4 regions of the Aquisalimonas sp. 2447 genome follow, and region 1 is predicted to be linked to each of the others. Evidence: riboswitches for the same ligand, from Rfam matches in the RefSeq annotation. Region 1 holds a riboswitch; each other region holds the start of a gene.
What was found. Region 1 has a riboswitch for cobalamin ahead of KU884_RS18525 (cobalt-precorrin-5B (C(1))-methyltransferase). Riboswitches for the same ligand answer to the same signal wherever they lie in the genome.
Positions count from the first base shown of each region.

Region 2: it holds a riboswitch for cobalamin, as region 1 does, so the genes downstream of both, KU884_RS00740 (TonB-dependent siderophore receptor) here and KU884_RS18525 (cobalt-precorrin-5B (C(1))-methyltransferase) in region 1, are expected to answer to the same signal.
Region 3: it holds a riboswitch for cobalamin, as region 1 does, so the genes downstream of both, KU884_RS00565 (TonB-dependent receptor domain-containing protein) here and KU884_RS18525 (cobalt-precorrin-5B (C(1))-methyltransferase) in region 1, are expected to answer to the same signal.
Region 4: it holds a riboswitch for cobalamin, as region 1 does, so the genes downstream of both, KU884_RS13600 (hypothetical protein) here and KU884_RS18525 (cobalt-precorrin-5B (C(1))-methyltransferase) in region 1, are expected to answer to the same signal.

Region 1 covers NZ_CP050695.1:3,905,543-3,913,409, reverse strand. The annotation lists gene KU884_RS18555 (crotonase/enoyl-CoA hydratase family protein) at 1-127, shown strand, start outside; gene pcaD (3-oxoadipate enol-lactonase) at 295-1,068, shown strand; gene KU884_RS18545 (sulfite exporter TauE/SafE family protein) at 1,186-1,917, shown strand; gene KU884_RS18540 (NAD(P)/FAD-dependent oxidoreductase) at 2,211-3,485, opposite strand; gene KU884_RS18535 (hypothetical protein) at 3,518-3,784, shown strand; gene ubiG (bifunctional 2-polyprenyl-6-hydroxyphenol methylase/3-demethylubiquinol 3-O-methyltransferase UbiG) at 3,841-4,614, opposite strand; cobalamin riboswitch at 4,721-4,953, shown strand; gene KU884_RS18525 (cobalt-precorrin-5B (C(1))-methyltransferase) at 5,094-6,194, shown strand; gene KU884_RS18520 (ABC transporter ATP-binding protein) at 6,191-7,123, shown strand; gene KU884_RS18515 (ABC transporter permease) at 7,156-7,867, shown strand, end outside.
Region 2 covers NZ_CP050695.1:167,154-175,020, reverse strand. The annotation lists gene KU884_RS00740 (TonB-dependent siderophore receptor) at 1-1,747, opposite strand, end outside; cobalamin riboswitch at 1,930-2,164, opposite strand; gene ubiD (4-hydroxy-3-polyprenylbenzoate decarboxylase) at 2,295-3,764, shown strand; gene KU884_RS00730 (CDP-6-deoxy-delta-3,4-glucoseen reductase) at 3,941-5,005, shown strand; gene KU884_RS00725 (PAS domain S-box protein) at 5,123-7,867, shown strand, end outside.
Region 3 covers NZ_CP050695.1:121,466-129,332, forward strand. The annotation lists gene cobS (adenosylcobinamide-GDP ribazoletransferase) at 95-859, opposite strand; gene KU884_RS00545 (histidine phosphatase family protein) at 859-1,479, opposite strand; gene cobT (nicotinate-nucleotide--dimethylbenzimidazole phosphoribosyltransferase) at 1,466-2,521, opposite strand; gene cbiB (adenosylcobinamide-phosphate synthase CbiB) at 2,641-3,573, shown strand; gene cobD (threonine-phosphate decarboxylase CobD) at 3,546-4,553, shown strand; cobalamin riboswitch at 4,616-4,858, shown strand; gene KU884_RS00565 (TonB-dependent receptor domain-containing protein) at 4,987-6,780, shown strand; gene KU884_RS00570 (cobaltochelatase subunit CobN) at 6,780-7,867, shown strand, end outside.
Region 4 covers NZ_CP050695.1:2,858,106-2,865,972, forward strand. The annotation lists gene KU884_RS13560 (GGDEF domain-containing protein) at 1-1,234, opposite strand, end outside; gene KU884_RS13565 (alpha/beta fold hydrolase) at 1,320-2,282, opposite strand; gene KU884_RS13570 (DUF6164 family protein) at 2,387-2,755, shown strand; gene KU884_RS13575 (phasin family protein) at 2,822-3,187, opposite strand; gene KU884_RS13580 (hypothetical protein) at 3,429-4,115, shown strand; gene KU884_RS13585 (FxsA family protein) at 4,185-4,646, opposite strand; gene KU884_RS13590 (hypothetical protein) at 4,744-5,109, opposite strand; gene KU884_RS19135 (hypothetical protein) at 5,106-5,240, opposite strand; gene KU884_RS13595 (hypothetical protein) at 5,292-5,798, opposite strand; cobalamin riboswitch at 5,868-6,012, shown strand; gene KU884_RS13600 (hypothetical protein) at 6,100-6,531, shown strand; gene KU884_RS13605 (alpha/beta hydrolase) at 6,621-7,867, opposite strand, start outside.

The DNA of each region.
Region 1 (7,867 bases):
CGTGTGGAATGCCAGCATGCTCCAGCACGCGGAGATCCGCGAGGCCATGCAGGCCAATGCGGAGAAGCGCCCCGGCGAGTTCGCTGATCTGCCGCCGGTGCGACCGCCTCTGGAGGGCCCGGAGTAGGTTCCGGGCTTGACGGTGGACCTGAAGGTCCACCCTACACGGCAGCCCGGACACTGGCTCGCGGCTTGCGCCGCTCCTGCGGGCACGGCATCGCCCGGTTCGGCTGTAGGAGCGGCGCAAGCCGCGACCAACCCGACCTCGAATGCGCGGAAAGAGCAGGAGACACAATGCAGTTCCTCCAACACGGCAGCGGCGTCATCCATTACACCCTCGAAGGCCCTGCCGACGCCCCGGTGCTGATGTTCGCCAACTCCCTGGGTACCGACTTCCGCATGTGGGATTTGGTGGCAGAGCGGTTACGTGACCACTACCGCCTGCTGCGCTACGACATGCGTGGCCACGGTCTTACCTCGGTTCCGTCCGGCCCTTACACCATCGCGGGCCTGGCGGAGGACTGCGTGGCGCTCATGGATGGTCTGGGACTGGACCGGGTGCACTTCTGCGGCCTGTCCATCGGCGGCATGGTCGGGCAGCAGCTGGCCGGAGCCCACGGTGAGCGGCTGCAAAGCGTGATCCTTTGCGACACCACCATGCGCATGCCGGAGCCGGCCATGTGGACAGAGCGTGCCGCCCAGGTCCGCGCCGAGGGATTGGGTGGCCTGGTGGACGGCGCCATGGAGCGCTGGTTCACGCCGGCGTTCCGCACCGGAACCACGGTGGCCGGCATCCGCAACATGTTCCTCCGCACTCCTCCAGAAGGCTATGCGGGCTGCTGCGAGGCCATTGGCACCATGGACCTGGAGCCCATGGTGGACGTCATCGACCGGCCGACGATGGTGGTCGTCGGCGCCGAGGATCCCGGCACGCCGGTGTCCGCCGCCGAGGCCATTGCCGGGCGCATCGATGGCGCCCGGCTGGAAATCGTTTCCGATGCCGCGCATCTGCCGCCGGTGGAGCAACCGCAGGCCGTTGTCCGCCTGCTGAGAGATTTTATCGGCTGAGGCGCGGCAGGTGCCTGGCGCCCCGACTCGATTCGCTCCGGCGGTGCCGGTAGACTCCCCGTTTCGTCGCCTCGGGAGTGAGCCGACGGCGGGTCGTGCCGTTGTCGCCGGAGTTCCATGGATATTCCTCTCAGCCTCACCGAATGGGTCCTGGCCACGCTGGTGATCCTGGGTGGTTCATTGATCCAGGGGGCCATCGGTTTTGGCGTGGCGCTGGTGGGGGCGCCGTTGCTCTACCTCATCCAGCCCGCACTGATCCCCGGGCCCATGCTGTTGGCGGGGATGTGCCTGCCCATGATGATCCTGCTGCGTGACTGGCGCGCCGTGCATTTTCCCGATGCCGGCTGGGCGGTGGTCGGGCAGGTGCCGGGCGCATTGGCCGGTATCGCCGTGCTGGCCGTGATTGCCCAGGATCTGCTCGGTCTGGTCTTCGGCGCCCTGGTGTTGCTGGGCGTCGCCCTTAGCGCCGTGGGCCGGATCGGTCGCCCGCGGCAGCATCATGTATTCATGGCCAGCGGTCTGGCCGGGCTCATGGCGACCACCACGTCCATCGGCGGCCCCCCGCTGGCGCTGGCCTTCCAGCACTATCACGGTGCCCGGCTGCGCGGGACCCTGTCTGCGGTATTCGTGCCAGGGGGCGTGATCATTATCGGCACGCTGGCGGCGTTCGGGCGGTTCGGCGTGCCGGAGCTGCTCATGGGCCTGAGCCTGCTGCCGGGTGTCGCTGTCGGTTTCTGGCTTTCCGGCCGGCTGGCGGCCTGGCTGGATCGCGACTGGTTGCGCCCGGCGTTGCTGGGCGTCTCGGCGGTGGCGGCGGTGGCGGCGATGGTGACCGCGCTGATCGACTGACCTTTCCCGTGCGATCCGGAAACGAAGGGTGCATCTTGATGAACCTTCTGGAGACCGGCCAACCAAGGTGGCTGGATGCGGGGTGATTGCGGTGCATCAAGATGCACCCTACGAGCCAGTGGCCCGGCCCGGAAGCAACGTAGGGCGGACCTTCAGGTCCGCCGTTACCGGGCATACACGCCATGGTGGTTTACCCGAACGCCATCGGCGGACCTGAAAGTCCGCCCTACGGTTGGGCTGGCTACGGCTGGGCCGGCATATCCTCGCCGGTGCATCAAGATGGACTCTGCGAGTCAGTCGCCCTGCGCCAGCCTTCCATCTTCCGCTTCCTTCCCCCATTGCCGGACCACTTCCCGGGCTGCCCGTATCCCCGACTGCCAGGCGCCGTGAACGGTGGCGAAGTCCGTGGGATCGGTGGCTTCGCCGGCGAAGAACAGACGCTCTCCCACCGGCTCGGCCAGCACACGGCGGCTGGCGTGGCCGCCGCCGGGGCGGGCGGCGGAGTAACTGCCCCGGGTCAGTGGGTTATCGGCCCAGCGGGTTCGGGTGTGGGCGATGACCTTGTCCCGCAGGTCGTTGCCAAACGCGCGCGCGAGCCGTTCCAGGGCGAACTCCATCGCCGCTGCGTCGGTCTGCCTGTTCAGCCACTCGGCCAGTGGTCCGCCTGCGTAGCCCACGGCGACGGGATGGCCGGCGGGGCAAAGGTGCAGCCCGAACGCGTGCTCGTCGCCCGGGGCATGGACGATCAGATAGGTGTTCGGCGGGTACGGGAACGGGTTGCTGACAAAGCGCAGGGCGATCTTCTCGGCGATGCCCATGGGCAGGGCGGCCACCGCCTGGCGCTTGCGTTCGGGCAGCAACGGCCGGAATTCGATGGCCCCTGCGGCGAGCACGCCGGTGGACACGGTGACCAGGACAGCGCCGGCGCTGAAGGTGCCGTCATCGGTTCCCACGCGGACCTCCGGCTCCGTGGTGTCCACCCACCGCACCGGGCAGCCGGTCACCACGTCAAGGCCGTTGGCGAGGCGTGTCATGAGGGTGCCGATCCCCTGATGGACGATCCAGTTCTCGCCAGTGTCATCATCGGCGGCGGCTTCGGCACAGGCATAGTCTTCGAGGGCGACGCCGTTGATGGCGGAGATCAGGTAATCCCGCACCGCGCGGTGCGGGGCTTCGGGGTCGAGCATGTCGGCGGCGGACGGATCCCGCCCAGCGCGCCCGGCAGCGCAGAGTGATTCCACGTCCGCCGCAACCCTCTCCCGCAGTCGCCTGGACTCCATGGCGTCCAGGAGCCCGCTCTGGAGATGATAGGCGTTCCAGGGATTGCCGCCGTAGGTGATTTCGTGGATGTCGGCCAGGGGCACCAGGGGGTTGCGGCCGCCGCAGTGAAACCAGGCACACCCCCGGTCGAAGGGCACACCGAGGCTGGTACCATCACTCCACGCTCGCCCGCCGATGCGGTCGCCGGCCTCGATGATCCGGCAGTGGAGACCCTGACGTTGCAGATGTCGGGCCGCGGCAATGCCCGCCGCGCCGGCGCCAACGATGATGACGTCGCTATCAGCCATGGGATGGGCGGCGTCCGATGTGGAGAACTTGCATGACGAGATTCCTGTTGCGCGCAGTATTCACGGCCGGCTTCACGCTGCTGACCTTCGCTGTTGCTGGCGCCGAGGATAACGCAGTGGAGCTTGTAAACGAGCATGGCGGCGCGCTCACCGATGAGGAGCGCGAGGTGGTGGAAGAAGCGCTGTCCACGGATGTGCTGCAACCCGGCGAGTACCGCATCGACGTGGACGTGGAAAGCCGTTCCGCGCGCATCATCGAGGTCGAGCCCGCCCTGGAGCCCGGCGAGTCCGCCCACTAGGCAACGGATCGTTGTCATCGCCCTCTATGCACTGACGCGCCTGGCTTGGTGTTTCTTCAGGCGCGGGCGTGTCTCCCCCGCTCCGCCAGCAGCATGTAGTTCACGCTCAGCGAGGGTGACAGCCACATGCGGCGGGTGAGCGGATTGACCTTCACGCCAGTACGGCGAATGACGCGGATGCCGTCCCGCTGCAGCAGCGTGTCGATTTCCTCCGGGGTGGGAAAGCGCGACCACTGGTGCGTGCCCTTGGGCAGTAGCCGGAAGATGTACTCCGCCCCCAGGATGGCCACCACGTACGACACCGGGTTGCGGTTGATGGTGGCCACGAACGTGTGGCCGCCGGGAGCCACCAGTCGGTTCACCGCCGCCATGAAGGCCGGAAGATCGGCCACGTGTTCCACCACCTCCATGTTCAGCACGACGTCGTAGCGGGCGCCGCGCTCGGTGAGTGCTTCCGCGGTGGTGGTTTCGTAGTCGATGGCGAGCCCCTGTTCGGCGGCATGCAGTCGCGCCACCTGGGTGTTGCTGTCCACCACGTCCACGCCGTGGACGTCGGCGCCCAGCCGTGCCATGGCCTCGCTCAGCAGACCGCCGCCGCAACCGATATCCAGCATGCGCAGGCCGCGCAGGGGCTCCGGGTCCGCGGGGTCCCGGCCGTGCAGTGCTGCCAGCTGGTCGCGGATGTAACCGGTCCGCAGCTCGTTCAGTACGTGTAGCGGCCACAGCTTGCCGTCACGCTGCCACCACATGTCCGCCAGCGCGCGGTAGCGTTCCACCTCGGCGGGATCGACGGTGGCATCGAATCGGTCGGCGTCAGCGTTGGCTGTCATGGTCGTATCGCTCTGTCATCGGCGTCAGCATTATTGTATATGGATTGTACAAATAAGAAATAATTCCCTGCAGGTCGCCAACTTGACCCTCCCGCCCCCCTCACCTAAGGTGCCGTGTTCCGCAGGTGTCTCGCAGCCAGACCGGTTGCGAGGAGAATCGGGAAGCCGGTGCGCGATCTCCATCGCAAGTCCGGCGCTGCCCCCGCAACGGTAGGTGGACAGGGCGGATGATCGACGCCACTGGCTGCGCCCCACGGCGCGCCGGGAAGGCAGTCCGCCGGGAGTGCAACGCGCCCCCATCCACGAGCCCGGAGACCGGCCTGCAGGAGCCTGGAACCGCGGGGTGCGGTGGAACCGGGTCAAGCGCGCCGGACCTGCCGAAGCCGTTGACACCTGATTCCCCCTTGCCTGCCCCGGTTCCCCTGACCAGGAACGTGCCGGTGACGGACAATCATCACGCAACCACGACCAGCGCCACCATGCGCCCGGAGAGCCGGGAGTCGGCCGGTGCCCTGCGCACCGGTCTGAGTACCGGCGTGTGCGCCACCGCCGCCGCGGTGGCCGCGGCGCGCCTGGCGCTGGGTCAAGCCGCCGGAGCGGCCACGGGAGTGGTGCTGCCGCGCGGCCAGACGGTGGAGCTCACGCTCAACGATGCCACCGCCATTGCCGATGGCGCCCTGGCCGGTGTGATCAAGGACGGCGGCGACGATCCCGATGCCACCCACGGCGCCCGGGTCTGGGCGCATGTGCGCCTGCGCGCCGCGGTGGGCGTGGTCTTTCACGCCGGCGACGGCGTGGGCACGGTCACCCGCTCCGGTCTGCCGGTGCCCGTGGGCGAGCCGGCCATCAATCCGGTGCCGCGCCGGATGATCACCGATCACCTGCTGGAGTGCGCAACCGGTGCCGACTACGCCGGCGGTTTCGACGTAACAGTGGGCGTGGACGACGGTGAAAGGATTGCCCAGCGCACCATGAACGGCCGGCTCGGTATCCAGGGCGGGCTGTCGATCCTGGGCACCACCGGCATCGTCCGGCCGTTCTCCTGCGCCGCCTACATCGCCTCCATCCACCAGTCCGTGGACGTGGCCCGCGCCAACGGCATTGAACACGTGGCGTGCTGCACCGGCGGCTCCAGTGAAGCGCTGGCGCGGGAGCGCTACGGCCTGGACGACATGGCCCTGATCGAGATGGGCGATCTCATCGGCGGCGTGCTCAAGTACATCCGCCACCACCCCCTGTCCCGGGTCACCCTGGCCGGCGGTTTCGGCAAGTTGAGCAAATTCGCCGCCGGCCACGCGGACACCCACAGCCGCAAGTGCAGTATCGACCTGGACGGCCTCGCCGACGAGGCCGGGGCCCTGGGGGCAGCCGCCGAGCTGCAGGCACGCATGCGCGCCTGCAATACCAGCATCGAGGCCCTGGCGCTGTGCCGGGAGACGGGCATCCCGCTGGGGGACCGCATCTGCGCCCGCGCCTTCGATCAGGCACGCCGCCGTCTGCCCGACGACATCGCCCTGGACGTGTGCGCCGTGGACCGCGGTGGGCGCCTGGTGGGCACGGCGGAACAGGGAGTCACATGAGCACACCGGCACTGCACATGGAAGGGCTCGCCAAGCGCTACGCCAGCGGCCGCGTCGGGCTCGATGGCGTGGATCTCCAAGTGCGGGCGGGCGCGTTCTTCGGCCTGCTGGGCCCCAACGGCGCCGGCAAGACCACGCTGATCGGGCTGCTGAGTTCGCTGGTGCGCCTGGAGCGGGGTCGCATCCGGGTGTTCGGCCACGACCTGGCGCGGGAGCCGGTCGCCGCCCGGCGACGAATCGGGCTGGTGCCCCAGGAGGTGAACTTCAATAGTTTCGAGCCCGTGGGCGAGATCGTCGCCAGCCAGGCGGCCTACTACGGCCTCTCCCCCCGCCGCGCCCGGCAGCGCACCCAGGCGGTGCTGGAGCTCCTGGGGCTGGCGGACCGGGCGCGGCAGACCGCCTGGGGGCTCTCTGGCGGCTTCAAGCGGCGGCTGATGATCGCCCGGGCGCTGGTCCACGAACCCCGTCTGCTGCTGCTGGACGAGCCCACCGCCGGCGTCGACGTGGAGGCGCGCCACACCCTGTGGGAGCTGCTGCGCGGGCTCAACGCCGCCGGCACCACCGTGCTGCTTACCACCCACTACCTGGAAGAAGCGGAGCAGCTCTGCGATGACCTGGCGTTCATCGACGGCGGGCGCATCGCCGCGCGCGGCACGCCCGCGGAACTGCTCCAGGGCCTGGATCACGACACCCTGGTGCTGGACCTCGCCGCCGATCACCCGCGCCCGCCGGATCTTGGCGGTATCACGGTGCGGCAGGTGGACCCGCGCACCCTGGAGGTGGACGTGCCCCGGGGCCAACCCCTCAACGGTCTCTTCGCCGAGCTCAGCGCCCAGGGACTGGCGGTGGCGAGCCTTCGCAACAAGACCAATCGCCTGGAGCAGCTCTTCCTGGAGCGGGTCCGCGGCGGCACGCAGGGGGCGTCATGAGTGCGGCCGGGTACTGGTTCGGCTACCGGGGCATGGTGGTCAAGCAGCTGCGGCGTTTCCTGCGCACCTGGGTGCAGACCCTGCTGCCCTCGGTGGTGACGGCGATGCTGTTCCTGGTGGTGCTGGGGGAGCTGGTGGGCCGGGAGATCGGCACCATGGGCGGTGTCGGCTACACCGAGTTCCTCATGCCCGGGCTGGTCATGCTGGCGGTGGTCACCAACGCCTACAACAATGTCACCCTGTCCTTCTTCGGCGCCAAGCTGCAGCGCCATATCGAGGAGCTGCTGGTGGCGCCCATGCCCGCCTGGCTCATCGTTGCCGGCTTCGTCACCGGCGGTGTGCTGCGTGGGCTGCTGGTGGGGCTGCTGGTGGCCGCCCTGGCCCTGCCGCTCACCGGGCTGCAGCTGCATCACCCGGGTGCCACGCTGGGCCTGGCGTTGCTGGCCGCCCTGCTGTTCGCGTTCGCCGGGCTGATCAACGGCATCTTCGCCCGCACCTTCGATCACACCTCGGTGGTGGCCACCTTCGTGCTCACGCCGCTGATCTACCTGGGCGGTCTGTTCTACCCGGTGGAGCGCCTGGCCGAGCCGTGGCAGAGCCTGTCCCTGGCCAACCCCATGTACTACCTCATCGACGGTTTCCGCCATGGGCTGCTGGGTAGCGGGGCACTGCCCTGGACGACCACGTTCACCATGCTGGGCCTGGCCACGGTGATCACCGGGGCCGTGGCCTGGGCGCTGGTGG
Region 2 (7,867 bases), 230 kb from region 1:
AGTCCCGCCACGGGCGGACGGCGACCTCCAGTTCCACACCCCGGGACTCCTGGCGGCCGATCTGGCGTTCCAGGTCCCGGTCGTCCGGGTCACGCACGCTGAGGTTGCGCTTGGCGATGTCGTACACGGCGATGGTCCACTGCAGCCGATCATCCCACGCGCGCTGCCGCAACCCCAGCTCGACTCCGCGGGAGCGCTCCAGGCGGTCGCCCTCGCTCCCGGGCGAGAAGGTCACGGTGCTGCCGGTGGGCTTGGCGCCGGTGGCGTACTGGGCGTAGGTGGTGACCCCGGCGGGGAGTTCCCACACGGCTCCGATGCGGCCGGTGGTCGGACGGTACCGTTCGGTGGTGCGCTCGTCCTCCCGCAGATCCTCGCCGTCCAGGCGGATGAGTTCGTGACGAAGGCCACCGACAAGACTCAGGCCGCCGCCGAGCCGCAGGCGGTTCTCGCCGAATACCGCATAGCGGTGGTTGGTGGTTCGTACACCCGGCTCAAACGGGGTATCCGAGAAGTAAAGCCCGGGATCCGGGTTGTCCACATCGACCGTATCCTCCCCTTGATAGGGTGAATTATTGCTGTGCTCGAATCGGTTGCGACTGACATCCAGGCCCACGCTCACCCGGTGGGGCAGTCCGAGCAGGGTGTGGTCGTGGATCGCCTCCAGGCGGTTGCCGAACAGCGTCTGGTCATGGGTGATCTGGATGGGCACGCTGCGGCGGATCACGTCCTCGTCGGGGTCGTAGTTGTAGGCCTCGACGTTTTTCCAGTTGCGCTCGCCGGTGTGGGCGTAGACCCGGTTGCGCACCTGCAGGCGATCCGTGGCGGCGAAGTCGGTGTCGAAGCGCAGCCAGTAGCCCTCCATGTCCATCTCGGCATCGGCTACATTGTAGTTGTTGCCGACGGTCCGCTCGTCGATGCCGCCGTCGATTACCGGGGTGCCGAAATAGGGCTCGATGTCATCACGCTGGACCTCCCCGGAGAGGGTGAACCGCAGCCGCTCGGAGGCATCGAAGCGGAGCGATCCCCCGAGGCTCTCGTACCGGGCGCCGCTGCGGTCGATCTCGCCGTCGCGCGTCAGGCGGCTGGCATCAACCCGGTAGGAGAGGCCGTCCACCTCCGTGGGCCCGCCGGCGCCGGCGGCAACCCGCGTTTCACCGAATGAGCCAGCGCCGAGCAGCAGGTCCCCGGAGCTTTGCTCCGGATCGGGCCGGCGCGGCACGAAATTGATGGCACCCGCCACCGCGCCCTCGCCGTGGAGCACCGAGGCCGGGCCGCGCAGCACTTCCACACGATCGTAGAGCCAGTTGCTGCCCGGCCTTGCGAACATGCTTGGCACCGCCACCCGGACGCCGTCGTAGAGGATGGTGATGTCGTTGCCGGTGAACCCGCGACTGGAAAAGGAGGCCGGTGCCCCCGGTGGCTCGCCGCCGGTGAATCCGCCGGCCGCTTCGACTGCCTCGCGCGTGTTCCGCACGCCGCGGGCGCGCTGGGTGTCTGCGTCGATCACCGTGGCGCTGGCGGGGAGATCCTCCAGCGGCAGACCCAGGCGGCTGGCGGTGCTTGCCGGCTGGTCGAGACCCAGTTCGTCCGTGGCTCCGGCACCTTCCACCTCCAGCACCCGGAGTGTGGTGTGATCACCGGCGGCGGCGATACCGGTCAGCGACAATGCCAGCACCAGGCTGGCGGCTGTCAGCACGTCCCCGGAGGACCGTCGTGGATTCGCGTTGCGCGCACGCTCCGTGTTCATCCTGGTTGCTCCTGTCCCTTGGTTATCAAAGCTCCTGCGGGCGAGGGACCAGGGAACGAGGAGGCGACCTGTCCGGGCGTGGTGGACAGGCGGAACGGACTGCACGGCATGGCCGACAGGCACCGAGTCGCGGCGTCCTCGCCAGCAGTGCCCCTCGCACCACCAGGAGATGTCCCGCATGAATGCGGGACGGCTCATCGGGCCGGTCTCCGGACTCGCGTGCGGGCGTCAAGACACCCGAGCGGACCGCCTTCCCGTGGCATCAGCCACAGTGGCGGGGATGGTCCGCTGCAACACGCTCACCGTTGCGGGGGCAGTCCCGGACTCGGCAGCAGCTATTGGCTCCTGCCTCACCGGGTTCCCGTTTCACCTTTCCGGCCGGAACGGCCTGAAGGCACCCGAGAGCAAGCGGTGAACCTACCGGGTGCGAGATGCCGAATCAAGCGATCCAGAAACCTGCGAAAAGGGACGGCGGCATGCGATGATCACGGGTCGGGTCGGTCACACACGTTGGTTCTGCAACGAGAGAGGCGCCAGCATGGGCGAGATGAAGTATCGGGATTTGCGCGACTTCATGGATCGGCTGGAGCGCGACGGCGAGCTCAAGCGCGTTTCCGCATCGGTGGATCCCTACCTGGAGATGACCGAGATCTGCGACCGGACCCTGCGCAAGAGCGGCCCGGCGCTGCTGTTCGAGAACCCTGTGGGCTCGCGCACGCCGGTGCTGGGCAACCTGTTCGGCACCCCCTACCGCGTGGCCCTGGGCATGGGCGCCGAGGATACCGAGGCGCTGCGGGAGATCGGCAAGCTGCTCGCCTTCCTCAAGGAGCCGGACCCACCCAAGGGCATGAAGGATGCCTGGAAACAACTGCCCATCTTCAAGCAGGTACTGAACATGGGGCCGAAGACGGTGCGCCGCCCGGAGTGCCAGGAGCACGTGGTCGAGGGCGAGAACGTGGATCTCTCACGCCTGCCCATCTGGACCTGCTGGCCCGGCGACGCCGGGCCGCTGATCACCTGGGCGCTGGTGGTCACCCGCGGCCCGCACAAGGAGCGGCAGAACCTGGGCATCTACCGCCAGCAGGTGATCGGCCGCAACCGGGTGATCATGCGCTGGCTGGGCCACCGCGGCGGCGCCCTGGACTTCCAGGAGTGGCAGCAGGAACACCCCGGCGAGCCCTTCCCGGTGGCCGTGGCCCTGGGCGCGGACCCGGCCACCATCCTGGGCGCCGTCACGCCGGTGCCGGACACGCTCTCCGAGTACGCCTTCGCCGGGCTGTTGCGGGGCAGCAAGACGGAGCTCGGCAAATGCCTGGGCTCCGACCTGCAGGTACCGGCCTCGGCGGAGATCGTGCTGGAGGGCCACATTTACCCGGACGACTGGGCCGACGAGGGGCCGTTCGGCGACCACACCGGCTACTACAACGAGGTGGACCGCTTCCCGGTGTTCACCATCGACCGCATCACCCACCGCAGCAATCCGGTGTATCACAGCACTTACACCGGCCGGCCGCCGGACGAGCCCGCCGTTCTCGGGGTGGCCCTGAACGAGGTGTTCGTGCCCATACTGCAGAAGCAGTTCCCGGAGATCACCGACTTCTACCTGCCGCCGGAGGGCTGTTCCTACCGCATGGCGGTGGTGACCATGAAGAAGCAGTACCCGGGCCACGCCAAGCGGGTGATGCTGGGGGTGTGGTCGTTCCTGCGGCAGTTCATGTACACCAAGTTCGTCATTGTCACCGACGACGACGTCAACGCCCGGGACTGGAACGACGTGATCTGGGCCATGACCACCCGCATGGACCCGCAGCGCGACAGCACCTTCGTGGACAACTCGCCCATCGACTCCCTGGACTTCGCCTCGCCGGTCTCGGGGCTCGGCTCGAAGATCGGCTTCGACGCCACCAACAAGTGGAAGGGCGAGACCAACCGCGAATGGGGGCGGCCCATCACCATGGACCCGGAGATCAAGCAGCGGGTCGATGCGCGCTGGGACGAGCTGGGCATCGACACCTGAGCAGGCGCCAGGTGGTCGTTGACCGCGGACCTTCGGGAACCGGGTCGGTTTCCGGGTGGTCCGCTATGTAAGGGCATTGGCGTTGCGGCGTTCCAGTGAACGGGGCGTTACGTCACAATGGGCGAGGCCCCTGCGGGGCGCGCCGGTGTCAGTCGCACGCACCACGGGTCACGGACATGAGCTACCAGGTCACCATTGAGCCCAGCGGTCACCAGTTCCCTGTCACCGGGGAAGAATCCGTCCTGGACGCCGCGCTCAGGCACGGGCTGATCATCCCTTACAGCTGCCGCAACGGCACCTGCCTGACCTGCATGGGCAAGGTGGTCGAGGGCGAGATCGACTACCCCGGCGGCGAGCCGCCCGACTGCCTGGACGAGACGGCGGTGGCCGTGGGCCAGGCGTTGTTCTGCCAGGCCCGCCCCACCAGTGACCTGGTGATCGAGGTGCGTGAAGTGCGGGATGCGGGCGATCTGGCACCCCGGCGGACACGCTGCCGCGTCGCGGGCATGGAACGCTTGTCCCGCGACGTCATGCGCCTGCAGCTGAAGCTGCCGGAGGCCGAGCGGCTGGCCTTCCTGCCGGGCCAGTACATCGACATCCTGCTCCGGGACGGCCGGCGGCGCAGTTTCTCCCTGGCCAATGCACCCCATGACGATGAGCTGCTGGAGTTGCACGTCCGCCATATTGAGGGCGGCGAGTTCAGCGAGCAGGTCTTTTTCAACATGGAGAAGAAGGCGTTGCTGCGCATGGAGGGGCCCTACGGGCAGTTCTACCTGCGCGAGGATGACGAACGCCCCATTCTGATGATGGCGGGCAGCACAGGGATTGCACCGCTGAAGAGCATGTTGGACCATCTAGTCCATATTGATAACAATCGCGAGGCACATCTCTACTGGGGCGTTCGCCAACGCCAGGATCTGTACCTGGACAAGGAACTGCGCACCCTGGCGGAGCGCTGCTCCTGGCTCACGTACACGCCCTGCCTGTCGGAGCCGCGGACTGACGATGACTGGGAGGGCAGAATCGGCCTGGTGCATAACATGCTGCTGCATGACTACCCGGATCTTGGCGGCCATGCGGTCTATATGAGTGGGCCGCCGGCAATGATCGCCGCAGCCCAGCGGGATTTTCACCGCCACGGGGTCGACCCGGACCATCTGTATCTGGATGCCTTCGAGTTCGCCGCCGACTCCAGGCCGGACCTGACAGCAGGGGCACAGGACGACGCCGCAACCGATTAAACGCCCCCGGCCAGGGGCAGAGTGGACAAACATTCCATGGGACGGACAAACATGCGTGGAAGCCACACGGGCCCGGACGCCCCCGCAGGACGCCGACCTCCCCCCACGACACCGACCGTGGCGGTGCTGGCGTGCGGTCTGCTGGTGACCGCCCTGGTCACCGGAATCACCGCTCACCAGGCCCACCAGAAGGACGTCAACGCATTCCATGCCGCCGCAGAGCGGACACTCGACGCTCTCGACGACACCATCGCACGGGACGTGGAGCGGGCGCAGAATCTTGCCCTGATGATCCGCGCCGGCGCCAGGATCGACGTCGAAGAGCCACCGAGCACCCGGGAACCGGCCAGCGACAGTAGCCTGGAGTTCCTCGCCTGGCTGGAGCCGGTCACTGACAGTGACCAGTTCCGCGTCACGCCGCTGTTGTCCACGACCGGCGGACAGGCCGTCGCCAGTCGCCTGCTGGAGACCGGCAATGACGGTACCCGGGCGTCACGACAGGCGCTGGACCGCGCTCTGGAGTCCGGCAAGCTGACGGGCAATCGCGACACCGTGGTATTCCAGGTTAACGGCGACGCCACGCCGGGCTTCATGGCGTTCCTTCCGGTCTCCGCCGGCGGGGCAGCCGACGGCGTCATTGCTCTGGGCCTGCGGCTGGACCGGCTGGCAAGCATCGCCCGCGACGACCGCGAACTGACCATGCACATCTTCAAGGGCGATCGCGAAAACCTCCTGCTGTACGGCCCCGGGGACAATGCCGGAGTTGCCGAACACACCGATGCGTCCGCGTTGCGAGAGCAACTCCACGCGCAGCGGGAGTTCGTCATCGCGTCGCAACGCTGGACGGCGTACCTGACACCGGCCGACCGACCCACCTGGCTCAGTGCGACCGCGGCCTGGCCGCTGCTGGGCGGACTGGTGCTAACGGGCATGGCCGGATGGCTGGTTCGCCGCCAGCGCTCGACCACCGGCGCCCTGACAGGCGATCTCGACCAGACCCGGCAGCAATTGCAACTGCTACACCGGGATTACGCGGCCACCCGGGAAACGCTGGACCGGGAAACCGTTGCGCGCACCACCACGGAACACTGCCTGGACCTGCTGGAAGGGGCGAGCGGTGACGCCGTGCTGCGCCTTTCAGAGTCGCGGATGATTCTGAACGCATCGCCGGGCGTAACACAGGTGCTGGGACTCACGCCGGACGAACTTATCGGCCGCTCCCTGGCCAGCGTGGTACACCACGAGTCCCCGCCCGGCGAGCCGGCCGACACGGACAACCCGGAGGACAACGCCGAGCTGACGTTCCTGGCCAGCGCGGCCGATGGCACCGGATACCGGCTATCCGGGCGCCTGCTGCGACTGCCACAGGGCATGAGTAACGCCGAGGCGGAACTCCTGATCCTGCGGCGACCGGAAGCCACCGATGCCACGCAAGCTCCGCTGTCGGACGACCCGTTCCGCGAGGCCTTCGACCGCGCGTCCACCGGCATGAGCCTGTTCCATCCGGAAACGGGCCACTGCCTGTATGTGAACCAGGCCCTGTGCGACATCCTCGGCTACGCTCAGGACGAGCTGCTGAACATGACCTACCACGACCTGACACACCCGGCAGACCAGCATGCGACCCGCGAGCAACTGGACGCCATCCGCAACGCCTCCGGGGACAGCTTCCGGGTGGAAAAACGCTACCTGCACAAGACGGGGCGCGTCCTTTGGGTAGAGGTCACTGGTAGCTTGCTCCGCGACAACGACGGCCGGGAACTCTACGTCGCCAGCCAGATCCGCGACATCACCGACCAGAAGCAGACCGAACAGGCCCTGCAGCGGATCAACCACCGTCACGACCTCATCCTCAACGCCGCTGCCGAAGCGATCTTCGGGCTGGATACCCGGGGGCGAGTGGTGTTCGCCAACGCCGCGGCCTGTCACCTGCTCAGCCGCGAACCGGCGACCATCGAGGGGCAACCCCTGGAAGCGCTGCTGCGCCACCGGGATGACGCGGTGGCCGATGACTGGCCGCTGCAGACGTGCCTCGAGCAGAAGCAATTCAAACAGGCAGACGGCGCGGTTTTCCGCCGCGGGGACGGCAGTCTCTTCCCCGCCGACTACACCGTCTCCCCCATGGTGGACGATGGTCACGTCACCGGTGCCGTGGTGGTCATGACGGACGCCTCCGAACGCCACGAGGGTGAGGCGCGCTTCCACAGCGCTTTCGAGGACGTGGCCGTGGGCATGGCGCTGATTGCCCTGGACGGCCACTTCCTGCGTGCCAACGCGGCCCTGTGCAGTCTGGTGGGGTACGACGCCGAGGATCTGCTGGCCATGCGCTCCACCGATCTCCTGCACCCGGAAGACCGTGAGGCCAACTACCGCACCAACCGGCTGCTGCTTGACGGCGGCCGCCCCACGGGGCCCGTCGAGCAGCGCCTCCGCCATCGTGACGGTGGCATCGCCTGGGCGCTGACCAGCACATCGCTGGTCCGTGACCCCGGCGGCGAACCCCGGTATCTGCTCAAGCAGGCCCAGGACATTACCCCGCGCAAGGTGGCCGAGGCCGCCCTGCGCACCAGCGAGGCCCGGTTCCGCGGCATCTTCGAGCAGGCGGCGGTGGGCATGGCGCTGCTGGACGGCGAGGAGGCTACCGTGCAACAGCTCAACGAGGCCCTGCGCACGGTCCTGCGCTGTGACGTCGAGGCGCTGACGGGGCGGCCATTCGTCGAACTGATCCATGCGGAGGACCGCCACCAAGTGGTCGCGGCGCTGGCCTCGCCGAGCGGCGGGCGCGGCCATACCGTGCATGTCCGCATCACGGGCTGCCAGGGAACCACATCGACCATGCGGCTGCGTCTGGCGCGGATCGAC
Region 3 (7,867 bases), 190 kb from region 1:
ACCGGACGGCCTTCTTACGCCCCTGCGGCCCTCTCCGGCGCCATCGCCGCCACCGGATCCCGTGGGGCGGACCTTCGGGTCCGCCGTCCCGACCTCACCCGCCGCCGGCGCCCGCGAGCACCATTACTGCCGCCACCAGCACCGCCGTCTCCACCGTCTCCAGCAGCGCCCCGGCGGTGTCGCCGGTGAAGCCGCCCAGGACCCGCCGCATCAGCCGCACACCCAGGGCAAACACGGCCATGGCCGTGACCAGCATCACCACGCCGGCCCATCCGCCGAGGGCGAGCGTGACAACGGCGCTGCCGCCGGCGGTGACGGCCAGCGCGCTGCCGGCCAGGTGTCGTGCCCCGGACTCGCCCAGCCCGCCGGCCCGGACGTAGGGCAGCACGGGGAACAGCAGGGCACAGGCCGCGCGGCCGAGCAGCGGCGCGCTCAGCAGTCCGATCCACCCGTGCTGGACCTCCAGCAGCACGGCCACGGCCGCGACCTTGGCCAGCAGGGCCAGCACCAGCACTACCACGCCGGCGGGACCACAGGTGGGGTCCTTCATGATGGCCAGGGTGCGCTCCCGGTCCCCGTGGCCGCCGAGCCAGGCATCCGCGGTGTCCGCCAGGCCGTCCAGGTGCAGCGCCCCGGTCAGCGCTGCCAGAACGGAAACGATCACGACAGCGGCTGGCAGCGCTGGCAGCCCCAGCCAGGTCGCCGTGGCCCCGAGCATGGCCAGGAGGAAACCGATGCCCAGGCCCACCAGCGGATAGGCGGCGACGGCCATTCCCTGGTCTCGGGCATCCAGTTCAGCCGGCAGCCGCACCGGGATTCGGGTCAGGAAGGCGATGGCCAGGAGCAGGCCGCGCCACATCAGCCCTGCGCTCCGTGGGCGATGAGGCAGCTCAGCAGCCCGTGCTCGGTGTGGTCCATGCGGATGCGGCTGCGGCAGGCGTAGGGCACGTTGAGCCCGGCCATGAGGCGTGTCGGCGGCACTTCGAGCACGCAGGCGACAATCATGCGAATCACGCCGCCGTGGCCCACTACGAGCACGTGCTGACCGCGGATGGCCTCACGCCAGTGATGCCAGCCTGCTTCCACCCGCTGGTGGAACGCACTCAGGCTCTCGCCCCCGGGTGGCGGGTAACGGTCGCCGTCGGACCAGAACGCGGCCAGCCGGTCGCCGTCGCGGGCCAGAATCTCCTCGGTCTTCATGCCTTCCCACTCGCCGAAGGAGATCTCCTTGAACGCAGGCTCCACGTGCAGCGGGATGTCGCGCTCCAGCGCCAGCGCTTCCGCGAACGCGTGACAGCGCTGCAGGGGCGACGTCACGATGGCTTCCCAGCCGGCCTCACGGGCGACGGCGGCGCGCATCTGCTCCCAGCCCGTGGAACTCAGTGGGTCGTCCAGGTGGCCGCGGTACCGCTGCCCGCCCTCCGGCGCACCATGGCGCAGCAGATCCACCCAGGTGGAGCGGGAGTCACTCCTCGGCATCACTGACACCTGCGTCCTCGAAGGTGGCCATATCCCGCTGGATTGCACAGGCGGACCGCAGCAGTGGCACCGCCACGGCGGCCCCGCTGCCCTCGCCCAGCCGCATGCCCAGATCCAGCAAGGGCGTGCTTTCCAGCGCCTGGAGTATGGTGTCGTGCCCGGCTTCCCGGGAGCGGTGGGCGAAGTGCAGCCACGCCGCCACCCCCGGGCTGTGCTGTACCGCAACCAGTGCCGCCACTGAGACGATGAACCCGTCCACGAGCACCGGCAGCCGCCGCGCTGCGGCTCCGCGAATCGCTGCGGCGATGGCGGCGATCTCCAGGCCGCCCAGCGAGCCCAGCACGGCCAGGGGCGAACAATCGTTGCCGTGGCGCGCCAGCCCGGCGGCCACCGCATCGCGCTTGCGGGTCAGCCCGGCGTCATCCACGCCGGTTCCCCGGCCAGTCAGTACGCCGGGCGGCATGTTGAGGAGCATGCACGCCACCGCGGCTGCACTGGTGGTGTTGCCGATACCCATGTCGCCGGCGATGAACAGCTCCGCGCCCGCCTCCGCGGCCCTGGCGGCCGCTGCATCGCCCACGGCCAGGGCGGCGTCGCGCTCGTCAGCCGTCATGGCCGGTTCCCGGGTCAGGTTGCGGGTGCCTGCCATGATGGTGGCATCGCGCACGCCCTCCAGGGGCGGCAGTGGCTCCGCTGTGCCGAGGTTCACCACTTCCATGTTTGCGTCGAGCTGGCGAGAGAGCACGCTGATGGCGGCTCCGCCGGCAGCGAAGTTGCGAACCATCTGCCCGGTTACCGCCTGCGGAAAGGCGGAGACGCCTTCGGCGCAGACGCCGTGATCACCAGCGAATATGGTGATATAGACGCGCTCCACCGAGGGTGTGGCCAACGCCTGTTGTCCGGCCAGGCGGATCGCTGCCTCCTCCAGGCGTCCCAGGGAGCCGGGGGGCTTGGTCAGACGCATCTGTCGTTGGCGGGCCGCGTCGGACGCCGACTCATCCGGTTCGGGGATGGGGGTGTCCCAAAGGTGGCCTGCGTTCATGGGTGCATTCCCGTTAAAAAAAGCGCGACCGATGTTCGGTCGCGGCCTCGTGGGTGTCAAGCAGGTTCCGGTCAAGCGTAGACTACCGGCTTTTCGCGAACTTGCGTGCCGCCGTTGCCATGTTGATCGCCCTGGTATGTATTGCTGCCGTGTTGCTGGACGCCGCGCTGGGAGAGCCCCGCCGAGGGCATCCGCTGGTGGCGTTCGGCAATCTGGTCGGGGGCGTGGAGCGGTGCCTGAATCATCCGGGCCGGGCCGCCGCGGGGCGTGGCGTGCTGGCGGCGCTGGTCCTGGTCGTGCCCCCAGTGGCGCTGGCGTGGGGTGTTATCGCGGTCGTCCCGTTGCCACTGGTCCTGCTGTTGGAGGCCCTGGTGCTCTATCTGGCGCTGGGCCTGCGCAGTCTCACGGAACATGCGCGGGCGGTGGCAGCACCCCTTTCAGCGGGTGATCTGACGGGGGCGCGCACCGCGGTGGGCGCCCTGGTCAGTCGCGATACCGGGCAACTGGAGGACAGCGGCGTCGCCGTCGCCACCGTGGAGTCGGTGCTGGAAAATGGCGCCGACGCTGTGTTCGCCAGTCTGTTCTGGTTCATCGTGGCGGGGGTGCCCGGGGTGATCCTGCACCGGCTGGTGAATACCCTGGACGCCATGTGGGGTTACCGCACGGCGCGGTATCATCGTTTCGGCTGGTTTGTCGCCCGTCTGGATGACGTTCTGAACTGGATCCCCGCTCGCCTGACCGCGCTGAGTTACGCGCTGGTGGGGCAGACAGCCTCCGCGTGGCGTTGCTGGCGCAGCCAGGCGGCGGCGTGGGACAGCCCCAACGCCGGCCCGGTGATGGCTGCCGGCGCCGGCGCCCTCGGCGTGACCCTGGGGGGCGATGCGCCCTATCACGGGGGGTGGAAAAAGCGGCCACGACTCGGCACCGGTCCGGCGCCCGCCGCCGACGCCATCGCCGCTGCCATTCGCCTGGTCCGCCGCGCCGTCATGCTGTGGCTTGTACTGATTGCTGTTGGAGGCGGCCTATGGGCCCTGACCACGGCGGGCGGTTGAATCGCGCCGCCCGGGACTACGACATCCCGGTGGGCGACTGGCTGGACCTGTCCACGGGCATCAATCCGCGTCCCTGGCCTGTGCCCGCGGTACCGACCGAAGTCTGGCAGCGGCTGCCGGAGGCGGACGACGGCCTCGACGCCGTTGCCCGCCGCTGGGCCGGCGCACCGCCGCATGCCGGCTGCCTGCCCGTCGCCGGTAGTCAGGCCGCCATTCAGGGCCTGCCGCGGCTGCGGCCCGCCTGCCGGGTTGGCGTGCCGCAGCCGGGTTATGCGGAGCATGCCTGGTGGTGGCAACAGGCGGGGCATACGGTGGTTCCCGTCGCCCACGATGCTGTGGACGGGCAGATCGCCGAACTGGATGCGCTGGTGTGGATCCATCCCAACAATCCCACCGGGCTGGCAGTTCCCGTGGACCGACTGCTGGCCTGGCATGCGACCCTCGCCGCCCGCGGGGGGTGGCTGGTGGTGGACGAGGCGTTTGTCGATCCGACCCCCGGGATCAGCCTTGCCCCCTGGGCCGACCGTGACGGACTCCTGGTGCTGCGCTCCCTGGGCAAGTTCTTCGGCCTTGCGGGACTGCGCGGCGGCCTGCTGCTCGCACCGCAGTCCGTCTGCCAGGCCCTCGACCAAGTGCTGGGCCCCTGGGCGGTCAGCCATCCCACCCGCTGGCTCATGGCCCGGTCCCTGGCCGACACCGTCTGGCAGACCCAGGCACGCCAATGGCTGGCCGACGCCGCCAGCGCGCTGGACACAACGCTCGGGCGCCATGGACTGCCCCCTGCCGGAGGCACCCCGCTGTTCCGCTACTGCCCGCATCCGCAGGCGGCGACCATCCACCACGAACTGGCCCAGCAGGGCATTCTCGTGCGGCTGTTTGAGCAGCCGTCTGCACTGCGCTTCGGTCTGCCTCCGGACTCCGCCACTCTGGAGCGCCTGGACCAAACGCTGGCACGAACCTGCCACGCTACCACCTCGTAGGGTGCATCTTGATGCACCGCAAAAACGGCCCTGCATTTGACTCGACACCACCCCCTTGCTAGCTTGCCTGTCTCCCAGCAGGTGTCCCTCGCCGTTTCCGAATGCGGCGTCGGGATGAAACGGGAAGCCGGTACCGGCCCGCCACCCAGGCATGCGGCCCCAGTCCGGCGCTGCCCCCGCAACGGTGTTTGAGTCAAAGGCGGCTACAAAGCCACTGTGCACGATGCACGGGAAGGCGGTCGCCCAGGGATGAACCCTCACCCCGCTCATCAGCCCGTAGACCGGCCTGCCGGGTATGCCGCGCGTTGCGGAGGGCGACGCACAGGCCGGCAGACCCGCCTCCGCGCCCGCCGCCCTGTGAAAACCCGCCGCACGCGCCACCAATCCAAAACCAGATCAAGTCCGTGCGGGTGGCACGGCGAAGGGGACCACAATGCGTATGATTTCAACCCGCCAGGCCGCTTTGGCGACCGCCTGTCTGATTCCGTTGGCGACAGCCGCCGACGACGAACCCACGCTCCAGCTCAACCCACTGGTGGTGACGCCGACACTGTCCACCCAGACGGTGGATGAGAGTCTCAGCTCCGTGACCGTCATCGACCGCGAGACCCTGGATCAGCAGCAGCCGCGCGAATTGTCGGATGTGCTTCGCGGGCAACCAGGTATCGATATCTCGACCACGGGCTCCTTCGGCAAGGGCACCAGCATCTACACGCGCGGCACCGGCGCGGAGTCCACCGTGCTACTCATCGACGGGATCCGCATCCGATCTGCGACAAATGGCAATCCGCCATGGCAGTTCATCCCGCCGCAACTGGTGGATCAGATCGAAGTCGTGAGAGGGCCGCGAGCGAGTCTCTATGGTGCGGACGCGACTGGGGGTGTCATACAGGCGTTCACGCCCGACGGCCGGGACCGTGACACCGCCTGGATTCAGGGCGGTGCGGGTTCGTTCGGATCTCACGAATACGGTGCAGGCTTCTCCGGCAGCGCCGGAAACACGGCTTACAGCCTGGGGTTGAATCACTTCCATACCGACGGTGTCGAGGTGCGCGAAGGTGGCGATGATCGGGGTTTCCGGAACACCTCTGGCTTGGCTCGCCTGTCTCACCGGTTCGACGGTGGTATCGAACTCGGTTTGACGGGTTTTCGGGCGCATGGGCGGACGGCCTTCGATGGCGGTAGAACGGATTTCGTCAAGCAGGCCGCCGGAACGGAGCTCACTGTGCCGGTTTCGCCAGTCTGGCTGACGTCGGTTCAGTTCAGTGAGGCTCGCGACGAAGAAGAGCAGGTGGACGACGACTCTGTATTTGACACGCGCACGCGTACCGCGCGCATAGAGAACCACCATGCGGCCGGGCCGCACGACGTGGTTTTTGGTGCGGAGTTCGTACGCGATGAAGTGGACGGATCCACCGACTACGACGAAGACGGGCGTGATAATCGAGCGGTATTCGGCCAAACCGTTTTCGTGCTGGACGATGCCGATCTTCAGTTGAGCCTTCGCTGGGACGACAATGAGGCGTTCGGTGATCGGGCAACCGGCGCCGCCGCCATTGGCGTCCGGCTGGACAACGCCCACCGCGTACGCTTGAGTTACGGCACTGCGTTTCGGGCGCCGACGTTCAATGATCTTTATTTCCCCGGCTTCGGCAATCCCGATCTGTCTCCGGAACGTTCCCAGACCGCCGAACTCGGTTTTCGAGGCCAGTACCGGACGGGCTACTGGGACGTCGCCCTCTTCGAAACCCATGTGGATGATCTGATCCAGTTCGATGCAGCCACGTTTTCCCCGCAGAACGTGGCTCGGGCCAGGATTCAGGGTTTAGAGGTGGCCGCCGGCCGCCGGCTAGGAAGCGTAGAAATCAATGCTGCCGCGACCCTTATGGACCCGCGGGACCGGGAGACCGGCAATCGCCTCGCCCGGCGGGCGAGGCAGAGCGCGCGCCTAGACGTCGACCGGCAAATGGGCGCGGTATCACTGGGGGTCACCGGCCTGGTACAGGGTGACAGGTACAACGCCGCTGAGAACGAAGAACGTCTTTCGGGTTTCGGCTTGGTGAACCTGCGCGCCGGCTGGAAATTCGCCCGTAACTGGTCGGCGCGGCTGACCGTCGATAATGTGCTGGACAAGGATTACGTCACGGCGCGAAACAGTTCCGACGAGTTTGATTACAAGAACGCCGGCCGCAGCGCCTTCCTGAGCGTCCGTTACGGGAATCGTTGATGTTGCGCCTGATGGCATTCTGCCTGTTGTTGATGCCCGCCTTCGCCTCCGCGGCGACGGTGGTTGGCATCGTCTCCGAGCGCTCCGCCGCCGAAATGGCGGCCGGGGCGCACGAGTTCCTGGATGCCCATCCGGACCACGAGGTGGTGCTGCGCACGCCGGAGCAGCTTGCCGGCAAGTCCGACAGCGAAGTTGCGGCCCTGTGGCAGGACGCCGACGCGGTGCTCCTGGCGGCGGTGTTCGGCGACCAGGTGGGGCGGCTGGAGCGGCTGATGCGGCAGCAGCCGCCGGCGGGCGAGACGCCGATTCTGGCCATCAACAGTGACCGTCGGATCACCCGGCTCTCGCGGCTGGGCGGCGAACGGGTGCTGGACGGGCTCTCCGATGACGATCTCACCGAGCTTACCCTCAACCCGGACCCCGGCGAGGATGCCCGCGAACACCTGGCCCAACGGCAGGAGCGCTTCGCGGACCAGGCCGACTGGCTGACGGGGCGTGCCTTCTACCAGGGCCGCAGTCCGGAACACATCGACGGCCTGTTCCGCTGGCTGCTGGCGGAGGCGGGAGAGTCCATGGACGTCCCGGAGCCCCGGCCGCGTGACACCATCCGCTACTACCGCCACGGCACCGCCAGCCCGGATGCGGACGCCATGGAGCTGGACGACGGCCCCGCCGTTGCCCTGCTGGATACCGACTACGGCGACCGTCCCGGTGATCGGGACCTGCTGGATGCCGCCTGCGCCGCGCTGGAAGAGCGTGGCATCCAGTGTTTCGCCGTACTGGCCCGCTGGGGCGGTGCCAGTGTCGAGGCGGTGGAAACCCTGGCCGAGCGGGCAGCGCCGGCGGATCTGGCGGGGGTCGTGAGCCTGCAGTACTTCACCGTGGGCGGCGGCGAGGGCCGTCGCGACGCCACCGCCGCACTCACCGAACTGGACGTGCCCGTGATCAAGGGCATCCGCCTGAGCGGTCTCACCGAACCGGAGTGGCTGCTGTCCGAAGACGGCATCCCCTGGGATTCGGTGCACTACCAACTGGCCATGCCGGAGCTGCAGGGCATCAGCCAGCCCATGGTGCTGGCCGTCTCCCG
Region 4 (7,867 bases), 1.0 Mb from region 1:
CCTGCGATGCCCCGCCCCGTGTGCCGTCCTCGGGGCCGGCCACCACACGGTTGCGGCCCTCGGCCTTGCCACGGTAAAGCGCCCGGTCGGCGCGCTGCAGGGCAGCATCCACCGAAGGGTCGTCTTCGTTGACCGTCGCCACACCTACCGTGACCGTGGGACGGATGGCGGTGGGTAGGGCCGATATCTCCATGGTTGCCACGTGCTCCCGCAGGCGCTCGGCAAGCGCGCAGGCACCCTCCAGATCCGTGCCAGGCAGCATCACCGTAAACTCTTCACCACCGAAGCGGCCAATGATATCCGACTCCCGCAGTGCCTCACGGCAACGCCGCGCGACACCGCGCAGCACGCGGTCGCCAACCGCATGGCCATGGGTGTCGTTGACCTCCTTGAAACCGTCCAGATCCAGCATGCACACCGCCAGCGGCATGTGCTCACGCCGGGTCCGGCGCATCTCCTGCGCCGCCAGTTCGAAGAACCGCCGGCGGGTATACACCCCGGTCAACTCATCGGTCCGCGCCATCTCCTTGAGCTGCGTTTCCAGACGTCGCCGTTCGGCAATCTCCTCTTGCAACCGCTGGTTGATCTGCCGCTCTTCCAGCAGGGACGCGTACTGCGACCGCCGCAACACACTCAGCCGCATGGCAGTCATCAAACCCACGGTGTTGACGAAGAGCAGCAGCAGCGACAGCGTCACCAGTACACCTGCCGGTACAGGTGCCAGCCAGGCGACGGCCAACAGGAAACCGATCCCCAGGTAACCGTTCATGGCAACCATCCAGGGAACCCGGTTGGGGAAATACAGGTAGACAGCGATGGTGGCCACCATCACCGCCGGGATCTGTGTGTTCACCGTCTCGGGGCGCAGCGGAACAATCAGGATGATTCCCGTCACACCGATGAACACCACCGCATTCACGGCGAGCGGACTGTTGACCAGGCTCGGCCAGCGTACCAGTGCTCCGGCCAGTGTCAGCGCGGCGGCCACCACCACGGCGCGCAGGGCCAGCAACGCGAAGAAGGCGTCACCAATGCCGAGCAGCGCATAGTCGGAAACACTGAAGGCCAGGAACAGGCCCGCCGCCACCAGCAGCGACGAACGCATCTGGCGGGCTGTTTCACCCTGGACATGATGCCGATACCGGGCTTCCAGCACGGCACTGAGGAATTCACCGCGCCACCGGGAGATTGAACTGGGGTGTTCGTTACCAGCGGAGTGTTCAGCGCTGTCCAATCAACCCTCCAGAGAACCATTCCGGAAGAGCGCACACTCCCGGGCACAAGCCAAACGGTAGTTTGCTAACCTTTCAGGAACATTGTCAGGTCTCAGCGTCGTCGTGCGGCTTGCCACCCTCACGGACACGCCGAACGGCGTCCGGCGCGTCCAGCGTGACGAAGTGGCTCACTTCCGACAGCCGCACCACCTCGACATGCGGCCCGCCTTCGGCGGCGCTTGCCTGCATGCTGCGGGGATCGAGCACCCGGTCACGCCCGGGGACGAGTATGGATGCCGAGCCAAGCCCCTGGAATACATTGGCCTGTCGCGACTCGACCCAGTCTGCGATGTTCAGCAGGTTACGCCGCACCGTCAGCGCCCGCCGGACATTCCACGGCAGGGCGGTGATCACCCTGCGCTTGCGCGCGTCGTCCAGACTCCCCCACACCCGCCTGTTGAACCGATTGATGGGCCGACGGCGCCACAAGGGTAGCAGCAGAGGTAACGCCCCGATCACGACCGCAGGAGCCGGCCTCGGCTGACGGGCCTGCGGCAGCACCGGTGCCTCGAGGATGGCCCGGGCAAATCCGAACAGATCCGGCCGGCGTGCCGCCGCCTCGAGCACCACGGCCCCGCCCCGGGAATGCCCGTGAAGGAGGACAGCCGGGGTGGTCACCAGATGCTCCATCACCTGGATCAGCACCTCGGCATCATGCTCGATGGTGCCGACGCCTGCCTCGGGGAATCGGGCCCACGGAGGCTCAGTGACCTGCCGGGGTCTCAACGCCGGATGGTAATCCCCGTTGCCGAGGAGCACCAGTGCCGCAGAATCCTCGCGATACAGTTCGGTGAAGTAGGCCGGGCTCTCCAGAAAGCCGTGCACGGCAATCACGGTTTCCCCTGCACCGTCACCGCGCCGGTAGTACACACAACTGGGCCCGACCCTGTAGAGTTCGCCGTCGAACGCTTCCTGCTCCGGGCCCGGGCCGGTGCGCAACAGTAACCAGGCATACGCCCCACCGGATACAAGGACGCTCAGAACAACCACCAACAGCACCGTCAGCATTCTTTTCCTCCCTGCAATTGTCTCCGCCACCCAAGGATGGACGGCTGCACGTTCCTCACCCTGTCTGTTGGTGGGTATCATGGTGGCGCGATACGGAGAGCACCATGGCAAAACTGTTAATGAATCTGCGCGGGGTTCCCGAGGATGAAGCCGAAGAGGTGAGGGACCTGTTACGCCAGCATGCAGTGGACTACTACGAAACGCCACCCAACCGCTGGGGGCTCAGCATGGGTGCGATCTGGCTGCGTGAGGTGGACGATTACCCACGTGTGCGCTCATTGCTGGACAACTACCAGCAGCGCCGCCGACAGCAGGCACGCGCGGAATACGAGGAACAGCGCCGGGCGGGAAACCAGGAAACGTTTGTCTCGCTCTTCCGTCGCGACCCACTCCGGTATCTGCTCTACATGGGGATCGTCGGCCTGATACTGTATTTTTCCATCACCCCCTTCCTGGGGCTGATCGGCGACTAGTAGTGTCCCTTTACACAAAAAAAACGCCACCCGAAGGTGGCGTTTTTTCGTAACCGGAATCCGGGCTTACTTGCTCTGCCCGGCGGCCTTGGAGACGTTCTGGGCACTTTCCTGGGCAACCTTCTGTGCGTTCTGCGCGAAGGCCTGGTTCAGGGAAACCACCTTCTCGGCGTCGCCCTTCATACGCTCGCCCAGATCCTTGGCAACTTTCTGCTGGTTCTCGACATAGGCGCGGACGTCGGACGGATCCTTCACGTCCAGGGCAGCGCGGGCCTGCTGCACGCCGGTCTCGGCGTAGGCCTTGGCGGCCTCGAACTGCAGGTTCGCGAGCTGCTCGACATGATCCAGCACCATGCTGGCGTAGGTGCGCGCCGGGGCGCCGAAGGTGCTGTCGAACTGCTTCTGCATCTGGGTCACGGTTTCATTGCTCATGATCAACCTCCTCTGGATTCGTTGGATCTGCAAAGGCCCTCTGCCTTTGTTGCGATGCAATATAGCAAAGCAATTGCGGCAGCGCAACATCCAGGAATCCGGTCGTAGAGGCGGTCCTAGTGTCCCGAAACGAAAAAGGCCGGTCCTGGACCGGCCTTCAAGGAAAAGAGGGACACGCCCTGCAACGCTGTCACTGCATGCCGGGGCTACCCCCCGGAGCAGTGTCGCCGGCACCGGGGCTTTGCTGCTGCTCACCGATCTGCCCGGGCTGTTCGCCCGCGCCAGGCGCCTGCTGCTGGGCTCCCGGTTGCTGACCCTGCTGAGCTGGCGCTGCTCCGGACTGCCCGGGAGTCGCCGCCTGTTGACCCGGAGCCTGACCCTGCTGACCCGGAGCCTGACCCTGCTGACCCGGGGCCTCGCGCTGCTGGCCAGGGGCCGCACCCTGTTGACCCGGTGTCTGGCCTTGCTGACCGGGAGCCTGTCCCTGTTGCCCCGGAGCCTGCCCTTGCTGTCCCGGGGCGCCGTCCTGCCCTGGCGCGGCAGGTTGCTGCCCCTGGGTTCCACCGGGCTGACCGACGCCGGCACGGGCATCGGCACCGCCACCCTCGACACCCAGGCCGGAACGGGACTGGTGCGGGTCTTCACCTGCCTGCTGTTGCTGGCGAATGCGCTCCCGAACCGGGGGGCCCTGATCGATTTCGCCGCCGCCGGGCTGGCCGGCGCCCGGCTGTTGCGGGCCACCCATGCCCGGCTGACCCTGCCCCGCGCCGGTGGCACGATCTGCGGCCGACCCCGTACCCGGCGCCGCGCCGCCGGCCCCGGGCCCGTCCAGGGCGATCAACGCCACCGGGAACGCGAAGGCAAGCATCGCGCAGGCTGTCTTCAATCCTGTCCTCATAACGTACTCCTGGATTGCCTACGGCACTGAAAGGCCGCCTGATAAACGGACTGCCGCTATGTGTGACACTGCTGAATAATGCGTGTTCCCCACAGCGTATCAACGCTGTTCCGGCGGATCACCACGCCGGTATTCGCCCTCGATCGCCTCGCGACCCTGTGCCGGCCGATCGGACGTCTGCCCCTGCACCGGCCCGTACTGGACATGCACGCGACGCATCAGTGCATGGATTATCAGCCGCCGCGTTGCCGGAATCAGACAGGCGAACCCGATCACGTCCGTCGCGAACCCGGGAGTCAGCAACATGACGCCGCCCACCCCGAGAGCAAGCCCCTCGAGCATCTCCACCGCCGGAACGGCACCCCGGTCGAGGTTGATGCGTGCTCGCTGCAGTGTCTGCAGGCCCTGATGGCGCAGCAGGGCGCCCCCGATGACGGCAGTCAACACACACAGGCCAATGGTAGCCAGCGCGCCAATGACCTGACCGACCTCGATCAGGATGAACAGCTCGACCAGAGGAACAACGATCAGCAGTAGCAGCAGTAGCAGCAGTACGGGCACGGCACACCTCGGCGCGTTCTGGGCAAGTGAAGGCAACACTGAGAGCGGAATGGCGACGACGACGGCCGATTGCAACCCCCGGGGGTCGTTTCCTGCGTCAGTGGACGTGCTCCGGCTCGGAGGTCAGGCGCAGCTTCCAGTCGCCGCCGTGGGCCCGCGCGCACTCCTCCTCACTGTCAAAGTCCACATGCTGGCGGATGTCGCTTACCGTTACGCCGGCCGCCTCCAGCGCCTCCTCGGTGAGATGATTCAGGTATGCCTCGTGCCCCGCCCGCAACGCCTCGGCAAGGTGGCGATTACTGTCGAACACCCAGACCACATGGATGTTCGTGGTGACTTCGCCATACTCCATGACGTGGGTCACCCACTGGAACCCGGGGATTTCCCCGCGGGCCGCTTCACACGCCCGGCCCAGTGTGGCGTTGAGTTCATGCTCCAGGTTCTTGCGTTCCGACTCGTTCATTCCTCAGGGTCCACGGTAATGCCGCTGTCGGCACAGAATGAGTGCAGATCGTCGATCACTCGCTCCGGCAACGTCAACGTCATCGATACACCCTCGCCATAGCCGACGTGATCGATCCGGGCATCATGCACCTCGCTCCAGTATTGAGGATGGGACGCCCGGCGGCGGGCACCGGATAGCCGTCACCCGTCGTTGGGCGCATTGGCCGTGGGGGACAGGCCGTACTCTTCCACGCCGAAGCGTTCCTCATCGCGACGCAGCCCAAGCCAGACCCGGTCGCCCGCCTCGGCCAGCACCTCATCCACGGCATCGGCCGGCAGGAACAGCACCTGCTGCTCCACCCCGGCCGCCGCTTCGACGGTCGCCCGCCAGTCGCCATCCTGGCGGGGATCGCACCCTGGCGCGAACACGGGTGCTGGCGCTTCTCCACCAATCCCGTTACTGACCAGGCACAGGCCGTCGCCGATACACACCTGCAGGCCCGCGGGGACTGCGTCCAGCGCCAGATGCTCGCGCGGCGGCAGTTCGCCCCGGGGCGGTTTCGGCGCTTCGGGGTGACGAAAGCGTGCCTCCAGCATCTGATCCGCCGTCGGTTCATGCTGGCTGCACTGGCTCGCATGGGCCAGCAGCGCGCGCACACGCTCCGCGTCAAAATCAAGCCAGTTCCATTCCTGCGCGGTGGCCGTCATTGATCCGCCCCGTCGTCAAAAGGCCTCAAAGTGTAACAACTCGCCGGCGGGGTTGCACCGACCCAATCCACCCTATATCTTGGGTTTCGTCTTCACAGAGACTCAACATGCTGAGTCCAGCGGGGAACACCGGTGAGAATCCGGGGCTGTCGCGCAACGGTATGGCGAATGTACTCGCCGAGCCCGATCACCGCCGAAGACGTCACGGGAGCCTCGCGCCAAGGTTCCGCGGTACTGGTGCACCCACCACCCGCCAACCCCGCGACGGCTTCTCACCCACGGATGATCACGGGAGAAGCCCATGAATACTGCGAGCCTGCATACTGCCCACACTACGCGGCCGCCCGGAGCACCACTGGAAACCCTGGTGCTGCGCGGCCGTCTGACGCCGGCCTTGCGTCGGCTACTGGCAGGCCTGGGCGTGCACATGGAACCTGTACGCTGGAGCGGATTCGTCGGCCCGGAACTCGAGCACCTGCACGGCACTACGACCACACCGGCGCCGGAATGGCTGGATCCGGATACCGCCGAGGACCTGCTACAGGTGCTCAGGGAAATGGAAGCCCGCCGCAAGGCACCTGAGTGGGCGCGGCAGTGGCTGGTCAGTCACCGGGCCGGCACTTTGCTGAATGGCGACGGCTCGCTGGAAGTGCCCGACGCCCTGCCGCTGGACCAGCTTCTGGGCCTGCCCAGCGCAAGGCGCGGTGCAATCCGATCAGCGGCGAGACGCTGAACGGCTGACAGCCTCTGGCTCTGTAGCCCCCGGGAGCCCACCTCAGCGGGCAGAGGCCAGATCGCTGCCCCGGAGCCTGCGCTCCGGGATCACTTCTGGTGCACGTACTTGCCGGGGGCTGGATACAGGGGCGCGTACCCCGCCGCGGCCGCACCCATCTCCGGCGGCTTCACCTTGTTGCCCGAGCGTGCCTGCAACCACGACAGCCACTCGGGCCACCAGGAGCCCTCCTGGACCGGCGTCTGCTCCATGAAGTCGTCGGTCTGGAGCATCAGCTCGTCGGGCTGGTGGGTATGCACGCGGTAACGGCGGCGCGGATGATCCGGCGGGCTGACGATGCCGGCGTTGTGCCCGCCGTTGGTGAGCAGGAAGGTCACCGGACTGCGGGCCATGCGATTGATCTTGTAGACCGATGGCCACGGCGCCACGTGGTCCTTCTCGGTGCCCACCACGAAGAACGGCACCTTGACGTCGGAGAGGTGCACCGCGTCGTCATCCACTGCGAAGACGCCATCGGCAAATTCATTGTCCAGATACAGCCGCTGCAGGTACTCGCTGTGCATGCGGTAAGGCAGCCGGGTGGCATCGGCGTTCCAGGCCATCAAGTCGTTCATGGCGTAGCGCTCGCCCTGGAGGTACTGCCGCACGGAGGTGGACCAGATCAGATCCTGTGAGCGCAGAAGCTGGAACGCGCCGGCCATGCGCCGACCATCCAGATAGCCGGTCTCCCACATGATGTCGTCGAGGAACGTGACCTGGCTGTCGTCGATGAACAGGCCCAGCTCGCCGGGTTCGGAGAAATCCGCCTGGGCGGCGAAAAGGGTCAGGCTGGCGAGGCGCTCATCCTTTTTCCGCGCCATGGCGGCGGCTGCGATCATCAGCAGCGTCCCACCGAGGCAATAGCCGACACCGTGCACCGGCTTTTCCGGGACGATGGCATTGATCGCCTCCAGCGCGGCCATGACCCCGGAGCGACGGTAGTCGTCCAGTGACAGGTCACGGTCACCCTGATCCGGATTCTTCCAGGAGATGGCGAACACCGTATAACCTTGCCCCACCAGGTAACGTACCAGGGAATTCTCCGGGCTGAGATCGAGAATGTAGTACTTCATGATCCACGCCGGGACAATCAGCACAGGCTCCGGGTGCACCCGCGCCGTTGCGGGCTCGTACTGGATCAGCTCCATGAGCCGGTTGCGATACACCACCTTGCCGGGCGTCACGGCGACGTTGTTGCCAGGGACATAGTCCCCGGCCCCCGTGGGCGCCGCGCCGCTGATGCTGCGCTGGACGTCTTCCCAGAAGTAGCGGGCGCCGCGTGTGAGATTGGCGCCGC